4 regions of the Streptomyces sp. NBC_01283 genome follow, and region 1 is predicted to be linked to each of the others. Evidence: riboswitches for the same ligand, from Rfam matches in the RefSeq annotation. Region 1 holds a riboswitch; each other region holds the start of a gene.
The links. Region 1 has a riboswitch for cyclic di-AMP ahead of OG302_RS22490 (M23 family metallopeptidase). Riboswitches for the same ligand answer to the same signal wherever they lie in the genome.
Positions count from the first base shown of each region.

Region 2: linked by a shared signal. The riboswitch ahead of OG302_RS24875 (transglycosylase family protein) and the one ahead of OG302_RS22490 (M23 family metallopeptidase) in region 1 are both predicted to bind cyclic di-AMP.
Region 3: linked by a shared signal. The riboswitch ahead of OG302_RS17680 (NlpC/P60 family protein) and the one ahead of OG302_RS22490 (M23 family metallopeptidase) in region 1 are both predicted to bind cyclic di-AMP.
Region 4: linked by a shared signal. The riboswitch ahead of OG302_RS05945 (C40 family peptidase) and the one ahead of OG302_RS22490 (M23 family metallopeptidase) in region 1 are both predicted to bind cyclic di-AMP.

Region 1 is NZ_CP108430.1:4,907,356-4,911,560, forward strand. Features, by position in the region: tRNA gene OG302_RS22480 (tRNA-Met) at 35-108, shown strand; gene OG302_RS22485 (PP2C family protein-serine/threonine phosphatase) at 265-1,422, shown strand; cyclic di-AMP (ydaO/yuaA leader) riboswitch at 1,625-1,771, shown strand; gene OG302_RS22490 (M23 family metallopeptidase) at 1,783-2,868, shown strand; gene OG302_RS22495 (aldo/keto reductase) at 3,003-3,947, shown strand; gene OG302_RS22500 (PrsW family intramembrane metalloprotease) at 3,944-4,205, opposite strand, start outside.
Region 2 is NZ_CP108430.1:5,442,939-5,447,143, reverse strand. Features, by position in the region: gene eno (phosphopyruvate hydratase) at 1-1,005, opposite strand, end outside; gene OG302_RS24875 (transglycosylase family protein) at 1,318-2,028, opposite strand; cyclic di-AMP (ydaO/yuaA leader) riboswitch at 2,032-2,219, opposite strand; gene OG302_RS24870 (transglycosylase family protein) at 2,401-3,408, opposite strand; gene OG302_RS24865 (recombinase family protein) at 3,649-4,205, opposite strand, start outside.
Region 3 is NZ_CP108430.1:3,913,602-3,917,806, forward strand. Features, by position in the region: gene pcrA (DNA helicase PcrA) at 1-1,965, opposite strand, end outside; cyclic di-AMP (ydaO/yuaA leader) riboswitch at 2,218-2,375, shown strand; gene OG302_RS17680 (NlpC/P60 family protein) at 2,383-3,570, shown strand; gene OG302_RS17685 (hypothetical protein) at 3,672-4,025, opposite strand.
Region 4 is NZ_CP108430.1:1,259,014-1,263,218, reverse strand. Features, by position in the region: gene OG302_RS05960 (LysR family transcriptional regulator) at 1-719, opposite strand, end outside; gene OG302_RS05955 (LysE family translocator) at 850-1,479, shown strand; gene OG302_RS05950 (DUF6328 family protein) at 1,457-2,023, opposite strand; gene OG302_RS05945 (C40 family peptidase) at 2,183-2,656, opposite strand; cyclic di-AMP (ydaO/yuaA leader) riboswitch at 2,660-2,831, opposite strand; gene OG302_RS05940 (hypothetical protein) at 3,211-3,519, opposite strand; gene OG302_RS05935 (ATP-dependent Clp protease proteolytic subunit) at 3,527-4,162, opposite strand.

The sequences.
Region 1 (4,205 bases):
ACTCCCTCTGATGGCGTAGAGTTGCATTCAACGGCGCGGGGTGGAGCAGCTCGGTAGCTCGCTGGGCTCATAACCCAGAGGTCGCAGGTTCAAATCCTGTCCCCGCTACTAAAGACCGAAGGCCCGGATCCAGAAATGGATCCGGGCCTTCGGTGTTTTCCACCGCAGGATCCTTCTACCGGGGGTTTCCACCGCAGCTTTTCGTCGTAACCCGGTCGGCCCACACCGGTCGCCCCGTGCCGCCGCTCCGGGAACCCTGGACGAGTGGGGCAGCGAGGAGGAAGTGGCGGGGGCGGCGGCAGGCGTCCCGATGTCCGGCACGAGCGGGCGCTCGTGCGGACCCTCCCCCTGCTGCTCATCGTCGTCGGGGTGGTCTACGACCTGACGACCCCGCCGGAGTTCACCGCCTCGCCGCTCTTCACCGCGGCCCCGCTCATCGCCGCACCCTTCTACTCGCTGCTCAGCACCGCCCTCATCGGCACCGGCTCCTGCGCCGCCGTGCTCGCCCTGCATTTCAAGACCGACACCAGCACCGACGTCGAGGCCGTCACCGAGCTGATCACGGTGGTGACCGTCGCCGTCCTCGCCGTCCTCATCAACCGCGTCGTACGCCGCAGCGACAAGCAGCTCGCCTCCGCCCGCTCCATCTCCGAGGCCGCCCAGCGCGCCGTGCTGCCGCAGCCGGACCCCAGGATCGGCGGGCTCGACATCGCCGCGCGGTACGAGGCGGCGGAGGCCGACGCGTTCATCGGGGGCGATCTGTACGCCGTGCAGGAGACCCCGCACGGCGTACGCGTCATCGTCGGCGACGTACGGGGGAAGGGCATGGGCGCGGTGGCGGCCGTCGCCGTCGTGATCGGGGCGTTCCGGGAGGCCGCCGAGCAGGAGGCCACGCTGGAGGCCGTGGCCCAGCGCCTGGAGCGGGCCCTTGCGCGCGAGGGCACGCGGCGCGACGGGCTCGACGCCTTCGAGGGCTTCACCACCGCCGTGCTCGCCGAGATCCCGCACGGCGACGGTCTCGTGCGGCTCATCAACCGCGGGCACCCGGGTCCGCTGCTCCTGCGCGGCGACGGGCGGCTGTGCGTCCTGTCCGCCACCGAGCCCGCGCTGCCGCTCGGGATGGGGGAGCTAGGCGCCTGGCCGGACCGTGCGGACGAGACGGAGTTCCCGCCGGGGGCGATGCTGCTGCTCTACACCGACGGGCTCTCCGAGGCGCGTGACGTCCGGGGCGAGTTCTACGATCCCGCGGCCCGGCTCGGCGGCCGGATCTTCCCGGGCCCCGGCGGCCCGGACGCGCTCCTGTCGACGCTCGTCGAGGAAGTGCGGCGGCACACCGGGGGAGGCGGCACCGACGACATGGCGTTGCTCGCGGTGCGGCGGCCCGTGTCACCGGCCGTGACGGAAGGACACCACTCCGCATAACACCTGACGAGCTGTCAAGGAGATGTGAAGCTCCGGTGTGTGAAGAAGTGGGGTCAACTCGCCCCGTTCGCAACCCCCGTGTCCCGATAAGTACAGGGTGTGGGCGTTAACGATCAGCCGGAACAGCTTGGAATACGACCCCGCTGTCTATTAACGTTCGATAACGCAGCGCGGTCGTCCCAGCCGTCACTCGAGTCGGCTCCGCGCGCACGCGCCTAATCCCGAAAGGGAGCCGGGGAACCACTAATTGGGGTGAATCGGGCATCTGTGCATCCGTGCCAGATGTTCGTAGGAGACCTTCCTGCTCCGAACCCGTCAGCTAACCCGGTAGGCGAGAAGGAAGGAAAGGAGTGCGCCCCCGTGGCGTCCAACCGCCCTGCCCCCCAAGGCGCGTACGTACCGAATGACGACGATTTCGGTGGGTACGACGATGATTCCTGGGAGGAATGGAACCCCACCGAGGAGTCCATTCGTCCCGTCCGCGGCAGGCACCGCGTGCACAAGCGGGGCGGCGGCGGACTTGCCCGCAGCTCCACGGTTCTCGGCGTAGGTGTCATCGCCGCCGTCGGCGCGGGCGGCATCGCCACCGCGCAGGGCGGCAAGCCCCCGGTCTCCATCGCGATGCCGGACATGTCGGCCGTCACGGACTCGCTGCCGGAGGCCAAGTCGCTGCCGGGCGTGGGGTCCCTGATATCCGACGACTCGTCCGGCTCCGGTTCCGCGGACAACGCCGTGACGACCGCCGCCGCACCCCTCTCCGCCGCGGGACTCAGCACCGCCGACACCGAGCAGGGCACCACGGACGCGGGCGAGGCGCTGCGGGCCCGCATCATGGAGCAGGCCGAGAACCAGCAGGACCAGGCGGACGCCGCGGTCCAGAAGGCGGCCGAAGAAGCCGCCGTCAAGCAGGCCGCCGAGCAGGCCGCCGCCAAGCAGACCGCGGCCGAGAAGAAGATCGCCGCCGAGAAGGCCGCCGCGAAGAAGAAGGCCGAGGCGGAGGCCAAGAAGAAGGCCGAGGCCGAGCGCCTGGCCAAGCTCGCGAAGAGCTACACCCTCCCGGTCGCCTCGTACACGCTCACCGGCACCTTCGGCCAGCCCGGCTCCATGTGGTCCTCCGGCTACCACACCGGCCTGGACTTCGCGGCGCCGACGGGCACGCCCATCAAGGCGATCCACTCCGGCACCATCAAGGAAGCGGGCTGGGCGGGGGCGTACGGCTACCGCACGGTCCTCGAACTGGACGACGGCACCGAGCTCTGGTTCTGCCACCAGTCCTCGATGAACGTCAGTGCCGGCCAGAAGGTCACCACCGGCGAGGTCATCGGCCGCGTCGGCGCGACCGGCAACGTCACCGGCGCCCACCTCCACCTGGAGGTCCACCCGGGCGGCGACGCCACCGGGGTCGACCCCGCGGCATGGCTGCGCGGCAAGGGCCAGTCGCTCTGAGGTAACCCAGAACCCCGGCGGTCCTGGCGACAACCCCCCGACGCCAGGGCTGCCGGTTCGGCATGTGCGGACGGCCTGCCTAGGTGCGGGCCGCTCTCCGGAATGTTGCAGTCCGTAAGGGCGTTGATCCCCTTATGACTTCTCTCCGCAAGCTTGGCTCGTCCGACCTCGAGGTCTTCCCGCTCGCCCTGGGCGGCAACGTCTTCGGCTGGACGGCCGACGAGGCGCAGTCCTTCAGCGTGCTCGACGCCTACACCGCCGCCGGCGGCAACTTCATCGACACCGCCGACGTCTACTCGGCCTGGGTGCCCGGCAACAAGGGCGGCGAGTCCGAGACCGTACTCGGCAGCTGGCTCGCCGCGCGCGGCAACCGCTCCGACGTCGTGCTCGCCACCAAGGTCGGCGCCCACCCCGATTACAAGGGCCTGTCCGCCAACACCATCAAGTCCGGTGCCGAGGAGTCGCTGCGCCGCCTGGGCACCGACTACATCGACCTCTACTACACGCACTACGACGACCCGACCGTCTCGGTCGAGGAGATCATCGGTGCGCTCGACGACCTGGTGACGTCCGGCAAGGTGCGCGCGATCGCCGCCTCGAACGTGACCCCCGAGCGGCTCCAGGAGTTCCTCGACTTCTCCGACTGCGAGGGCCTGGCGCGCTACTCGGTGCTGCAGCCGCACTACAACCTCGTCTCGCGCGACACGTACGAGGGCCCGCTGGAGCAGGTCGCCTCGCGCTCCGGCCTGGCCGCCGTCCCGTACTACGCGCTCGCCTCCGGCTTCCTGACCGGCAAGTACCGCCCGGGTGCGCAGGTCGACAGCGCGCGGGCCGAGGGCGCGGGCAAGCACCTGGCCACCGACCGCGGCCTGCGGGTGCTCGCCGCCCTGGACGAGGTCGCCCAGGCGCACGACGCCGAACTCGCGACTGTGGCCCTCGCGTGGCTCGCGGCGCAGCCGACGGTGGCGGCGCCCCTCGCCTCGGCCCGTACGGTCGAGCAGCTGCCCGCGCTGCTCGCGGTGGGGGAGCTCGAACTGACGGAGGCCGAGGTGTCGGCGCTGACGGCGGCTTCCGCCTAGCCCCGGTAGGGGTTGTAGGCGGGGTAGGGCATCGCCGGCTGGGCGTACGGATATCCGTAGGGGGGCTGCTGCGAGTAGGGCTGCTGCGGATACGGCTGGGGATGCGGATAGGGCTGGGGATACGGCTGGCGGTACCCGTGCTGCGGCGGTATCGGTACGAGTACCGGTGCCGTCGCCTGTGCCGCGTAGGCGAGGGCGGGCCGCGCGGCCTCGCGGCGCTCCCACAGGGCGTTCAGCAACTCCCGCTCCCGTACGACG
Region 2 (4,205 bases), 540 kb from region 1:
CAGGAGGGCGTTCGCGGACTTCTCCTCGATGCCACGGGCCAGGCGCTCGGGGTTGGTGACGAACAGGTCGTCGCCCACGAGCTGGACCTTGTCGCCGAGCTTCTCGGTGATGACGTTCCAGCCGGCCCAGTCGTCCTCGAACAGCGGGTCCTCGATGGAGACGAGCGGGTACGAGGAGACGAGCTCCTCGTAGTACTCGGTCATCTCGGCGGCCGAGCGGGACTTGCCCTCGAACTCGTACTTGCCGTCCTTGTAGAACTCGGACGCGGCGACGTCGAGCGCGAGGCCGATCTGCTCGCCGGGGACGTAACCGGCCTGCTTGATCGCCTCGAGGATGAGGTCGAGCGCGGCGCGGTTGGAGTCCAGGTTCGGGGCGAAGCCGCCCTCGTCGCCCAGGCCGGTGGAGAGGCCCTTGTCCTTCAGGACCTTCTTCAGCGTGTGGTAGACCTCGGTGCCCCAGCGCAGGGCCTCGGAGAACGACTCGGCACCGATCGGCGCGATCATGAACTCCTGGATGTCGACGTTCGAGTCGGCGTGCGACCCGCCGTTCAGGATGTTCATCATCGGAACGGGCAGCAGGTGCGCGTTCGGGCCGCCGAGGTAGCGGAAGAGCGGGAGGTCGGAGGCCTCCGACGCGGCGTGCGCGACGGCCAGCGAGACGCCGAGGATGGCGTTGGCGCCGAGCGAGCCCTTGTTGTCGGTGGCGTCGAGGTCGAACATCGCCTGGTCGATCAGGCGCTGCTCGGTCGCGTCGTACCCGACGAGCTCCGGGCCGATCTGCTCGATGACGGCGAGGACGGCCTTCTCCACGCCCTTGCCCATGTAACGGTTGGGGTCACCGTCACGGAGTTCGATGGCCTCGAAAGCACCGGTGGACGCACCGGACGGAACGGCGGCACGACCCGTGCTGCCGTCGTCGAGGCCGACCTCGACCTCGACCGTGGGGTTGCCTCGGGAGTCCAGGATTTCCCGGGCTACGACGACGTCGATGGACGGCACGAGCATCTCCTTCTGGGATGTGACGCGGGTACGCGGGGCGTTGGCCTCGCGGACACGAGCCTAACCGGCTCCCGGACAAGAGCCAGCCGAGCGACCGCCCTGTGGACAAACCGAGAGCAAAATGTTTCCGAACGGAACAAAGCGTGGAGGGCAAAAGAACCCCGCCCCGGTGCGTACGGGGGATACGCGCACCGGGACGGGGTGGACCCGTGGGGACGGGGGTGGACCGGCAGTACCTGCGGGCGTCACCGGCTCCGTCGGTCGCGCCTCCGCCGGGGGGCGCGACCGCCAGGTGCCGCCTGCCTGCCTCCTCAGCTCTTAGCTGAGGTGCAGCTGCTGGCCCGGGTAGATCATGTCGGCGTTGTCGATGATGTCGCCGTTGAGCTTGTACACCTTGTGCCAGCCGCCCTTGACGTCCTTGGCCTCGGCGATCTTGGAGAGGGTGTCACCCTTCTTGACCTTGTACTCGCCGTCGCCCTTCTTGACCGTCTTGCCGGTCGGGGTCTCGACGGTCTTCTTGGACTCGGCCTTCGGCGCGGCCTCGGCCTTCTTGGGGGCCTGCTGCTGCGGCTGCTCGGTCTGCGCGCTGGGCTGGCTCTTCGGCTGCTCCTGGGTCTGCTGCGGGGCGCTCTCCTGCGCACCGCCACCCTCGTTGGAGGCGCCCGAGAGGCCGACGCCGCAGCTCGGCCAGGCACCCTTGCCCTGACCCGCGAGGACCTTCTCGCCGATCTCGATCTGCTGGGCCTTGGAGGCCTGGTCGGCGCTGGGCGCGTACTTCGTGCCGCCGTACGCGGCCCAGGTGGACGACGAGAACTGCAGGCCGCCCGTGTAGCCGTTACCGGTGTTGATCGACCAGTTGCCGCCCGACTCGCACTGGGCGACGGCGTCCCACTCGGAGTTCGTCGCGGCGGAGGCCTGGCCGGCCGCCATCAGCGGGGCCGCGACCGCGACACCGGTGACGCCGGCGAGCGTGGCGACACGGGTGGCCTTGGACGGACGGCGGTGCTTGCCCTTGCTGGAAAACAGCATGAGTGATCCCCTCACCGACGCCTGCGAGGTGAGCTGTCGGGTTCGGGCCAGTGAAGTTGCCCGGCCGCGCTTCCTGAGCGCGACTTAACCCCTAGCCGTTCCCGTCCGTGTGCCTCGCTCTCGCGATGCTCAACGGCCGGGCCCGGCGGAAACCTTGGGTCCCCCGCTCCTGCCTACGGCGCTTACGCGACGACTGTTCCCGAACGGCCGTTGGCAGGACTCGGCGTACCGACCGGCGGGGCCCGCTGTGGCGAGCGGTCCCGACCGTAGTCATGCGATCGGTCGAATTTCAAAGACGATCAGGGCTTCTGAGACCCATCTCTCACTTGCGCCAATTGGGACATCAAGCGCAAAGCGACTCACCAACTACCCCTACTTTTCGCCCAAATCGAGGCTCTGACCGGGGAGGATGAGATCGGGGTCGGAGCCGACCGACTTCTCGTTCTCGGCATACAGCTCGGTCCACCCGCCCTGCACGTCGAGGTCGTCGGCGATGGCCGAGAGGTTGTCGCCGGAGCGGACCGTGTACGTCCCGTCGGAGCCGTCCTGCTGACGCTCGTCGCCACGGGAGGCATGCCGGCCCGAACCCTCGCGGGAAGCGTCGCCGGACGGCTCGCCGTCCGCGCTGCCGCCGCGGTGGCGGCCCTCGCCCTCACCGGCGGAAGAGCCGGAGCCGGGCGAAGTGGCATCGTCACGCCCGGACTTGTCCGGGTCGCCGGACTTGGCCGAGTCACCCGACTTGCCGGACTCGTCGTGATTCTTGTCTCGTGACGTGTCATCGGAGTCGTCGGCGTCAGCATCGGCGTCGGCGTCATCGGTGCCGGGCCTCTCGGAAGACTTCTCCGAGCCCGAGGGCTTCTTCGAGGACCCGGCGTCGTCCGAGGGGTCGGCGGACTCGCTCGGCTCGTCCGGGTCCGCCTCATCGCCGGACCCGGTCGACTCCGACGGCTCGTCAGAAGGAATCGTCGTGATCGGGGCGCCCGGGTCTACGTCGGCCGCGGCACCGTCCTGGGTGAGACCGGCGATCGGCGCACAGCTCGGCCAGGCCTTGGTCCCCTGGTCGTCGAGGACCTTCTCGGCGACGGAGATCTGCTGCGAGCGGCTGGCCTGGTCGGCGCTCGGCGCGAAGTCGAGGCCGCCGTACTCCTCCCAGAGCTCCTGCGAGAACTGGAGCCCGCCGTAGTAGCCGTTGCCCGCGTCCGCGCTCCAGGATCCGCCGCTCTCGCACTCCGCGAGCTTGTCCCACGTGGCGGTGTCCGCCGCGCTCGCACTGGTGGCGCCGAGCAGCGGGATGGCGATGGCCGATCCTGCGACTCCTGCCGCGACGATCAGAGCCGGGGCCTGGCGGGGGCGTCGGTGACGACCATTGCCGGAGAGCATGCGGGTGCCTTTCGCGTGACTGGAGCGACGACTGCGGCACGGGAGGCCGAGTCGTCGTGAACGTAGCGGCAGTCGAACGCTTGTCACAAGTCGATGCAGCGGAGATCACGTGAAAGTCACAGTCTTGACGGCCTGTCAGCTGGACGGCGTTCCAGACGTCTGATATTTGCTCCGCTGTGCGGGTGTGAACTCCACGGGCAGCGTGCGGAGTCCGCGCATGATGAGGCCGCCACGCCATCTCTATCGAGGCTCTTCGCTCCAGATCTGTGTGAGCATCCCGGCGCGGAGCCGCCCCGTCACCGTGAGCCGAGGAAGTGTCGGCCGCCTGTATGCCTGCGACCCTCGCTCATCGGCGCCCGACACCGCCATCAACTCCGGCCACACCCCCCTTTTCCACCACGTGAGCTGGCGTTCCCTCATGGGGTTCATCGGTCCCCATGTATTCGGCATGTCGACCCAGGAGACTCCGTGACGGAGCCGGTGGAGCATGCCGCAGAATTGCTCGCGAATGTCGTACTTCGTAACGAAGTGCTTCTTTGCCTTCCCGGAGAAGTGGAGCCTGAGAACACTCAGCACCGTCTCCCACTCCTCGTCTGTGGGGTCCGGCGGAACCAGCGCCCCGGTTTCCCAGTGCCATTCGCTGACGGGGCACCTATTACCGGGCTTGCCTACGTCGGTCATGTCCCCGGGGACTACGTGCAGGTCGAACATGTCGAAGACTTCCTTACGCTCTGCGAGCGTCAGAGTCCTCAGCCGTTCCATGGCGCCATTCGCGATGTCCAACAGGTTGTGCGCGC
Region 3 (4,205 bases), 990 kb from region 1:
GTCCTCCTCGTCCGGGATCTGGTCCGAGTCGGCGACGAGCGCGACCCGCTCCAGGAACTGGGACAGCGTGCCCGAAACGCCTGCGGCAGCAGCCGCGTCCGCTCCGTCCGCGGCGTCGGTCTCAGCGTCGGTGTCGGTGTCGGTGTCGGTCTCGGCGTCGGTCCCGCCCTCCGCTGCACCGCTGTCGTGCTCGAACTCCAGCGCCACGGCTGCGAGTTCCTGGAGGTTCTCGATGCGCGTCTCGTCCTGCGGGTCGGTCGAGGCCTGCAGCTCGGCGAGGTACCCGGTCCGTTCGAGCACGGCCTCCAGGACGACGGCGGGGCCGGCGCCGGACTCGACGATGGTGCGCAGCTCCTCCATCAGCACGTTGAAACGCTTGACGGCGTTCGCCGAGCGGGCCGCCATTCCGTACGCCTCGTCGACGCGCTTCAGCGCCTGCGGGAAGGAGATCTTCTCGCGCTGCGAGAGCGCGTCGATCATCGCCTCCGCGCGGTCGCCGATGCCCCTCTTGGGTACGTTCAGAATGCGGCGGAGCGGGACGGAGTCCTCCGGGTTGGCGAGCACCCGCAGATACGCAAGGACGTCGCGGACCTCCTTGCGCTCGTAGAAGCGGACGCCGCCGACGACCTTGTAGGGCAGGCCGACGCGGATGAAGATCTCTTCGAAGACACGGGACTGCGCGTTCGTCCGGTAGAAGATCGCGACGTCGCCCGCCTTCGCGTCGCCCGCGTCGGTGAGCCGGTCGATCTCGTCGGCGACGAACTGTGCCTCGTCGTGCTCGGTGTCGGCGACGTAGCCGGTGATGCCCGCGCCCGCGCCCGCGTTGGTCCACAGATTCTTGGGGCGACGGCTTTCGTTGCGCTCGATGACGGCGTTGGCCGCGGTCAGGATCGTCTGCGTGGAGCGGTAGTTCTGCTCCAGGAGGATCGTCGTCGCGTTCGGGTAGTCCTCCTCGAACTGGAGGATGTTGCGGATCGTGGCGCCACGGAAGGCGTAGATCGACTGGTCCGCGTCACCCACGACACACAGCTCGGCGGGGTCGTCCCCCTCGCCTCCGGAGGGGCCCACCAGCTCGCGCACCAGGGCGTACTGGGCGTGGTTGGTGTCCTGGTACTCGTCGACCATCACGTGGCGGAAGCGGCGGCGGTAGTGCTCGGCGACGTCGGGGAACGCGCGGAACATGTTGACCGTCGTCATGATCAGGTCGTCGAAGTCGAGGGCGTTCGCCTCGCGCAGACGCGACTGGTACATCGCGTACGCCTGGGCGAGCGTCTTCTCGAAGCCGTCGGCGGCCTGGCCGGCGAAGGTCTCCTCGTCGATCAGCTCGTTCTTCAGGTTCGAGATCTTGGCGCTGAAGGACTTCGGCGGGAACTTCTTCGGGTCGATGTCCAGATCGCGGCAGACCAGCGCCATCAGGCGCTTGGAGTCGGCGGCGTCGTAGATCGAGAAGGAGGAGGTGAAGCCGATCGTCTTCGACTCGCGGCGCAGTATGCGCACGCACGCGCTGTGGAACGTCGACACCCACATCGCGTTGGCCCGCGGCCCGACGAGGTTCTCGACGCGCTCCTTCATCTCGCCGGCGGCCTTGTTCGTGAACGTGATCGCCAGGATCTGTCCCGGGTGCACGTGCCGCTCGGCCAGGAGATACGCGATGCGGTGCGTCAGGACGCGGGTCTTGCCGGAACCGGCGCCCGCGACGATGAGCAGCGGGGAGTCCGCGTGCACGACGGCCGCGCGCTGGTTCTCGTTCAGCCCGTCGAGCAGGGCCGCCGGGTCGATCACGGGGCGCGGGGCGCCGCCGCGGTAGTGCGCGTCCCGAGGTGTGGGCGCGTCGAACTTCCCGTCGAACAGATCATCCGGAACGGATTCCGGACCACTGTCCTCGGGCGGCGGCGGGGGCTCTTCCTCCGAAGCCCGCGAGGGCTTGAGGTCCGCCAGGAAGCTGTCATCAAAGAGGCTGCTCATCGCCTCCCGAGTCTAGGCGGCCCCACTGACAACCCGCCCCGGGTTCCGGCCACCCCGTCCTTCCGCGCCCGCCTACGCCCAGCCCGCGGACCGTCACGTTCCGCTACGTCGCGGCATGCCCGCGTCAAGCGCTTCGCAAAGTAACGAAAACGTATCGGGCATATCGAACATCAACCTTCACACGGGCCACACGAATTGGCTAGGTTGCTGCCCGGGCTGCTCGTACTCCCACCGGCGAACCCCGCCGGGAACGAGTGGCCTCCGCCGAGTTCGATCTCCTCGGAGCCGGGGACCCACGTAGAACTTGGGGTGAATCGGTCCCGTACGCAGTACGGGACCGTAGGGCAACCTTCCGGAACCACCCGCCCGAACCCGACAGCTAACCCGGTAGGCGGTCTACGGAAGGAGTCGCCTCCCTTGGCGTCGCACCGCAAGCCGCGGACCCGCATTGCCGGCCTACGCGCCACCCCCGCCCTCGGTATCACGACGGCAGCCCTGACGTCCGTGGCCCTCCTCTCACAGAGCGCGCAAGCGGCACCGTCCGCGCCCCAGAAGCCCAGCCTCGAAGAGGTCCAGAAGAAGGTCGACGACCTCTACCACCAGGCGGGCGTGGCCACCCAGAAGTACAACTCGGCCAAGGAGCGCACCGACAAGCAGCGCAAGAAGGTCGACGCTCTCCTCGACGACGTGGCAGAGCGCGCCGACAAGCTGAACGAGGCCCGCCGGCAGCTGGGCACGTTCGCCGCGGCCCAGTACCGCACCGGCGGCGTCTCCGAGACCGCCACGATGATGCTCGCCGACGACCCGCAGGGGTTCTTCGACCAGAACCACCTGTCGGACCGGCTGACCGCGCGCCAGAAGAGGGCGGTCGACGACTACCAGACGCAGCAGGCGTCGGCGACGAAGCAGCGCACGAAGGCCACCAAGAGCCTGGAGACGCTGAGCAACTCGCGGGACGACCTCAGGACGAGCAAGCAGACTGTCCAGAAGAAGCTGGGCCAGGCGCGCACGATGCTCTCGGAGCTGACGGCCGAGGAGAAGGCGCGGCTCGCGGCGATCGAGAAGAAGAAGGAAGACGAGGCCAAGCGCAAGGCCGCCGAGCTGGCGCGCAAGCAGGAGGCCGAGGCGGAGGCCAAGCGCAAGGCGGCGGAAGAAGCCGCCGCCAAGGAGCGCGAGTCGGACAAGGAGACCCCGGACGCGGGCTCCGGATCCGGCACCGGCTCCGGCTCCGGCTCCGGCACGGACAGCGGTTACGCGACGAAGGCCGCGAAGGTGATCAACTTCGCCGAGGCCCAGATCGGCAAGCCGTACGTATGGGGCGCCACCGGCCCGGACTCCTACGACTGCTCCGGGCTCACCCAGGACGCGTGGAAGGCCGCGGGGATCTCCCTGCCGCGTACGACGTGGGACCAGGTGAAGGTCGGCACGACCGTCAAGACCGCCGACGCCAAGCCGGGTGACCTGGTCTTCTTCTACGACGACATCAGCCACGTAGGGATCTACATCGGCGACGGCAAGATGATCCACGCCCCGAAGCCGGGTGCGAACGTCCGCGTCGAGTCGATCTACTACATGCCGATCCACAGCGTGGTCCGCCCCGCGTAACCGTCACACCGCATGAGAAGCGGCCCTCCACGCGCGCGTGGAGGGCCGCTTCTCATGGTGGAGGGCCGCTTCTTATGAAGGTGACCGGGTGAGGGTGGAGATCAGGTCCACAGCACCGCGATGAAGATGTTCGCGACGGTCAGCAGCCCGACGGCGCCGAACATCCCCTTGTCCACCTTCTCCTCGTCCCGCTTCACATAGACCAGCGCGAGGATCACGATCAGGACGGCCATCTTGATGCCGATCTTGACGTTGTTGACGGGGTTGTCGTCCGCCTGGTTGAGACCCACCAGGACCACGCCCGTGACGAGCATCGTGAGCGCGCCGTGCAGCATCGCGGGGCTGAAGCGTGCCGTGCCCTGGCCCATCTGCTTCATCTGGGTGAGGAAGCCGCCCAAGAGGGAGGCGATGCCGATGATGTGCAGGCCGACGAAGAGATGGGTGAGAACGTCCATGTCCCGGAGCCTAGCCGGGGCCATATCACCGCTCCGTGGCCAGGTGGGCCACAAGCTCCGCATCAGTCACAGGCGTACGCGAAGGTCGTGCGACTCAGCGGATCGCATGGTCGCACATAGTCACCTGTCCGCACACTTCCGTCAGTTGCGCACAATCCGTCACCAACCCGTGACGGTCAG
Region 4 (4,205 bases), 3.6 Mb from region 1:
CTGACCAGCGCACACACCAGTGCGTAGCCAGGAGTCTCGACCAGCACCGAGGGCGTCGCGCCGGCCCGGACGAGCGCGGACTCCACCCCCTGCCGGGACGGATGCTCAGGCGCCATGCTGATCAGCGGCTGCCCGGCGAGTTCGGTCAGGGGCAGCCGCGACGACGAGCTCGCGAGAGCGTGACCGGGCGAGGTCACCAGGACCAGCTCCTCGACCAGTACCGGCTCGGCGGTCACGGACGCGGGCAGCGGCACCGGATCCGCCGGTTCGTACGTGTGCGTCAGGGCGAGATCGACCTCACCGGCGGCCACGGCCGCGATGCCGAGCGGCGGTTCATAGGCCCGAACGGTCAGATCGACGTCCGGATGGGCGCGGCGGAACGCGGTCAGCGCGGGCGGCACCAACTGGATCCCGGCGGTGGTGAAGGTCCCCACGCGCAGCCTGCCGCCGGAAAGCCCCGCGAGCCTGGCCAGTTCGTGCCGGGCCTGCTCCATCTCGTCCAGGACCCGGCGCGCCCGCGCGAGCAGCAGCTCACCCGCGCCGGTCAGCCGTGCCCCGCGGTGATGCCGGACCAGGAGCGCGGTGCCCGCCTCCCGTTCGAGCTTGGCCAGCTGCTGGGAGAGGGCGGGCACGGTGTAGCCGAGACGCTCGGCGGCGCGGGTGATCGACCCGGCCTCGGAGACCGCCACCAGTGCGGCGAGCCGCGTCGGGTCGTACATGGTCGCTCCCGGTGCAGGAGCCGACGGGCGGTGCGGCTGTCCGTCGGCCGTGAGGCTAAACGACTGCTTAAGGCAGACCCAGGATATTCCACATACCTGCTGAAGGCAGAAGAACGGCAGGCTTGGCGCCATGGACGCACAACTGGTCGCCTTCACCGGAGTCGCCGCGGGCATGGTCGCCATGCCGGGCGCCGACTTCGCCGTCGTCGTGCGCAACGCCCTCGCATCCCGCCGCGCCGGAGTGACGTGCGCGATCGGTGTGGCGGGCGGGCTCCTGGTGCACACGGCGCTCGCGGTGGCCGGGGTCGCGGCGGTCCTCGCGGCGGTCCCCACGCTCTTCCGTGCGCTGCAGGCCGCGGGCGGGGCCTACGTGCTCTACCTCGGGTATCGCGCGCTGCGGTCGGCGGCGCGGCCCCTGGGGAGCTTCGGGACGGCGGACGGCGCGGAGGGGGCAGCGGTCGGGGGCAGCCTGCGGCAGGGCTTCTTCACCAACGCCCTCAACCCGAAGGCACCCATCACGTTCCTCAGCGTGCTGCCGCAGTTCGTGCCCGCGGGCAGCCCCGCGATGCCCAGGACTCTGCTGCTCGCGTCCATCATCGTGGCCCTCGCCCTGGTGTGGTTCCCGGTCGTCGCGCTCCTGGTCGACCGGCTCGGCCGCTGGCTGCGCAAGCCGCGCACGGCCCGTGCGATCGAGGGCGGCACGGGCGTCGCGCTCAGCGTGCTGGGCGCGGTGCTCCTCATCGAGGCCCTGTTGGCCTGACGTCGTCCGGCGTGTCCGATCCTGTGGCCTCGGCGCCATCAGTGCCCTCGTCCTTGCTCGCGCGGCGCAGCAGCAGGGGGAGCACTCCCCACAGGCCCGCGCACACCAGGAGCGTGCCCGCGCTCGCGATGATCCCGCCGGTCCTGCCCACCGCCACGTCCACCACCAGGAGCACGGAACCGGCGAGCGCGAACATCAGGACCCCCATACCGAGGACGGCGAGGCGGGACGAGACCCGCACGATCCGCGGCTTGGAGTGCTGCCCGAAGAGCGACCGGTGCACGGCGGCGGGAGCCGTGAACAGCGCCGCGGCGAGGACGGCAAGGAGCAGCGTGGTCACGTAGGTGGCGCGCTGCACGGTGTCGAGCGAGGCGAAGCGCTCGGTGAAGGCAAGCGTCAACAGGAACGCGAAGAGGATCTGCACCCCGGCCTGAGTGACCCGCAGTTCCTGGAGGATCTCCGCGAAATTGCGGTCGGCGCGTTCGAAGCGTGTCTCGTTGCGGGGCGCGTCGCCTGCCGTGGAGGAGCTGTTGTTTTCGGCCATGGCGCACGAGTATCCGCGTCGGCGCCCTGTACGCCCGGCGGGCGCGCCGATCGGCGGGCCGGGCGGGAGCCACGCGGGGGCAGTCCGGGCGGTGGCGGTGGCGGGGGTTGGTGAGCCCCCGCCACCGCCGTCCTGCAGCCGACGGCCGGTGACGGGCGATCAGCGCACCCTGCCGTACCAGACGCTCTTGGTCCAGATCTTCTCGAGCCGCACCACGGTGTTCGACTTGGGGGCGTGCCAGATCCGGCCCTTACCGGCGTAGATGCCGACGTGGTAGACGTTCCGGCCGGAGTGGAAGAAGACCAGGTCGCCGCGGACGCGGTTGGAGGCGGAGATGTGGCGGGTCTTGTTGTACTGCTGTGCCGCGGTGCGGGGGAGCTTCTTGCCCGCGCGCTTGAACGAGTAGAGGGTCAGACCCGAGCAGTCGAACCGACGCGGCCCCGTCGCTCCGTAGCGGTACGGAGCGCCCTTCTTGGAGGCGGCGATCTTGAGCGCCTTCGTTCCGTGCGTCGCGGCCTCCGCTTCCGACGTGAGCCCTGGGCCCACGAGGGTGCCGCCCACGACGGCGAGCGTGAGGGCCGATACGGAACCGGCCCTGGTCAGCAGCGACGGAACATGATTCAGCGCAGTCATGCGCAACCCTTCGTCAACCGCCTGTGAAGGATGACCTGTCGGATTCGGGCTGACAAAGTTGCCCGGCCGCGTGTGCGGCTTCACCCCAAGGGCCGTGGTCCGGACTCTCCGGACCGACCCGTCATGCCTGGGTCCTCCACTCCTGCCGATGCACCGATGTCGACCGGTCATCCGGGTGGCGGCAGGACTCGGCGTCCGCCCGGACCGCCCCGCCGCTGTGGCGGGGGCTTGTCGTCGGAAGGGATCTTGACCCGTGAAGGGCAGGAATTCCGAGCCGAAACGGCGTTTTGTGAGGCTCCTCACGGCTGAACCGTTCGGGTGGACAAGGTCGGATACGGGATCAGGTCAAGGCGCCGGACGATCGTTCGACCAGCACCGGAACGAGGAATTCCGCCCCCCGCGTACACATCTGACGCAACTGAAGACGGCTTCAAGAACGACGATCGTCTACGCCGAACGAGGTAGCCCGTTTGGTTCGTTTGAACCCGGCCCCGGACGGCTCGGAGGCCGGGCGACGGGATGACGGGTGCTCAGGAGCGTGGAGTGACGGGTCTTCAGGACGCCGACGGTGGCGGCACGGTGACCCGCCCGGCCCGCCGCTCCCCGTCGAGCACCCGCAGCGCCCTGGCCAGCGTCGGCGCGTGCACGGCGCTCTCACCTCGCTGGTGCATGAGCGTCAGCGCGTCCAGGAGGGCGGCCGCCCTGCCGACCAGGGCCTGGGCGGCGCGCAGTCCGCCGTACGTGTCCGAGGCGCGGGCGGGGTTGATCCGGCCCACCAGGTCGACCACTTCGAGGTACCGGTCGATCAACTCGCCCTCGGCGCGGGTGAGTGCGGGCAGCGGGGGAAGTTCGGGCGGCAGCACCGGCGGTTCACCCCACGTCCGGGGTGCGCGGGGACGACTTGCGGCTCGCGATGATCCGGTCGACCAGGCCGTACTCAACTGCCTCGGCCGCACTGAGGATCTTGTCCCGCTCGATGTCGGCCGCGATCCGTTCCGCGCTCTGGCCCGTGTGCTGAACGAGCAGCCTCTCCAGTTGCGCGCGCGTGCGCAGGAGTTCGTCGGCCTGGATCGCCAGGTCGGACGTCTGGCCGTGGATGGGCTCGGCGAGCGAGGGCTGGTGGATCAGCACCCGGGCGCCGGGCAGCGCGAACCTCTTGCCGGGGGTGCCCGAGGCCAGCAGGACGGCGGCCGATGAGGCGGCCTGCCCGAGACAGGTCGTCTCCACGTCGCAGGTGACGAACCGGATCGTGTCGTAGATCGCGGTCATCGCGCTGAACGAGCCGCCGGGCGAGTTGATGTAGAGCGAGATGTCGCGGTCGGGTGCCAGATATTCGAGGTGCATGAACTGCGCCATCACGTCGTTGGCCGACGTGTCGTCGATCGGCGTCCCCAAGAAGACGATGCGCTCCTCGAGCAGCTTCGAGTACGGATCGAGGGTCCGCTGCCCCGCGCTGGTGCGCTCGGGGAACTCGGGCAGGACATAGCGGGCGAACGGTCGGTTCATGGCACGTCTCTCCTCTACCGGGGTCGGCTGCTCCCCAAGGCTT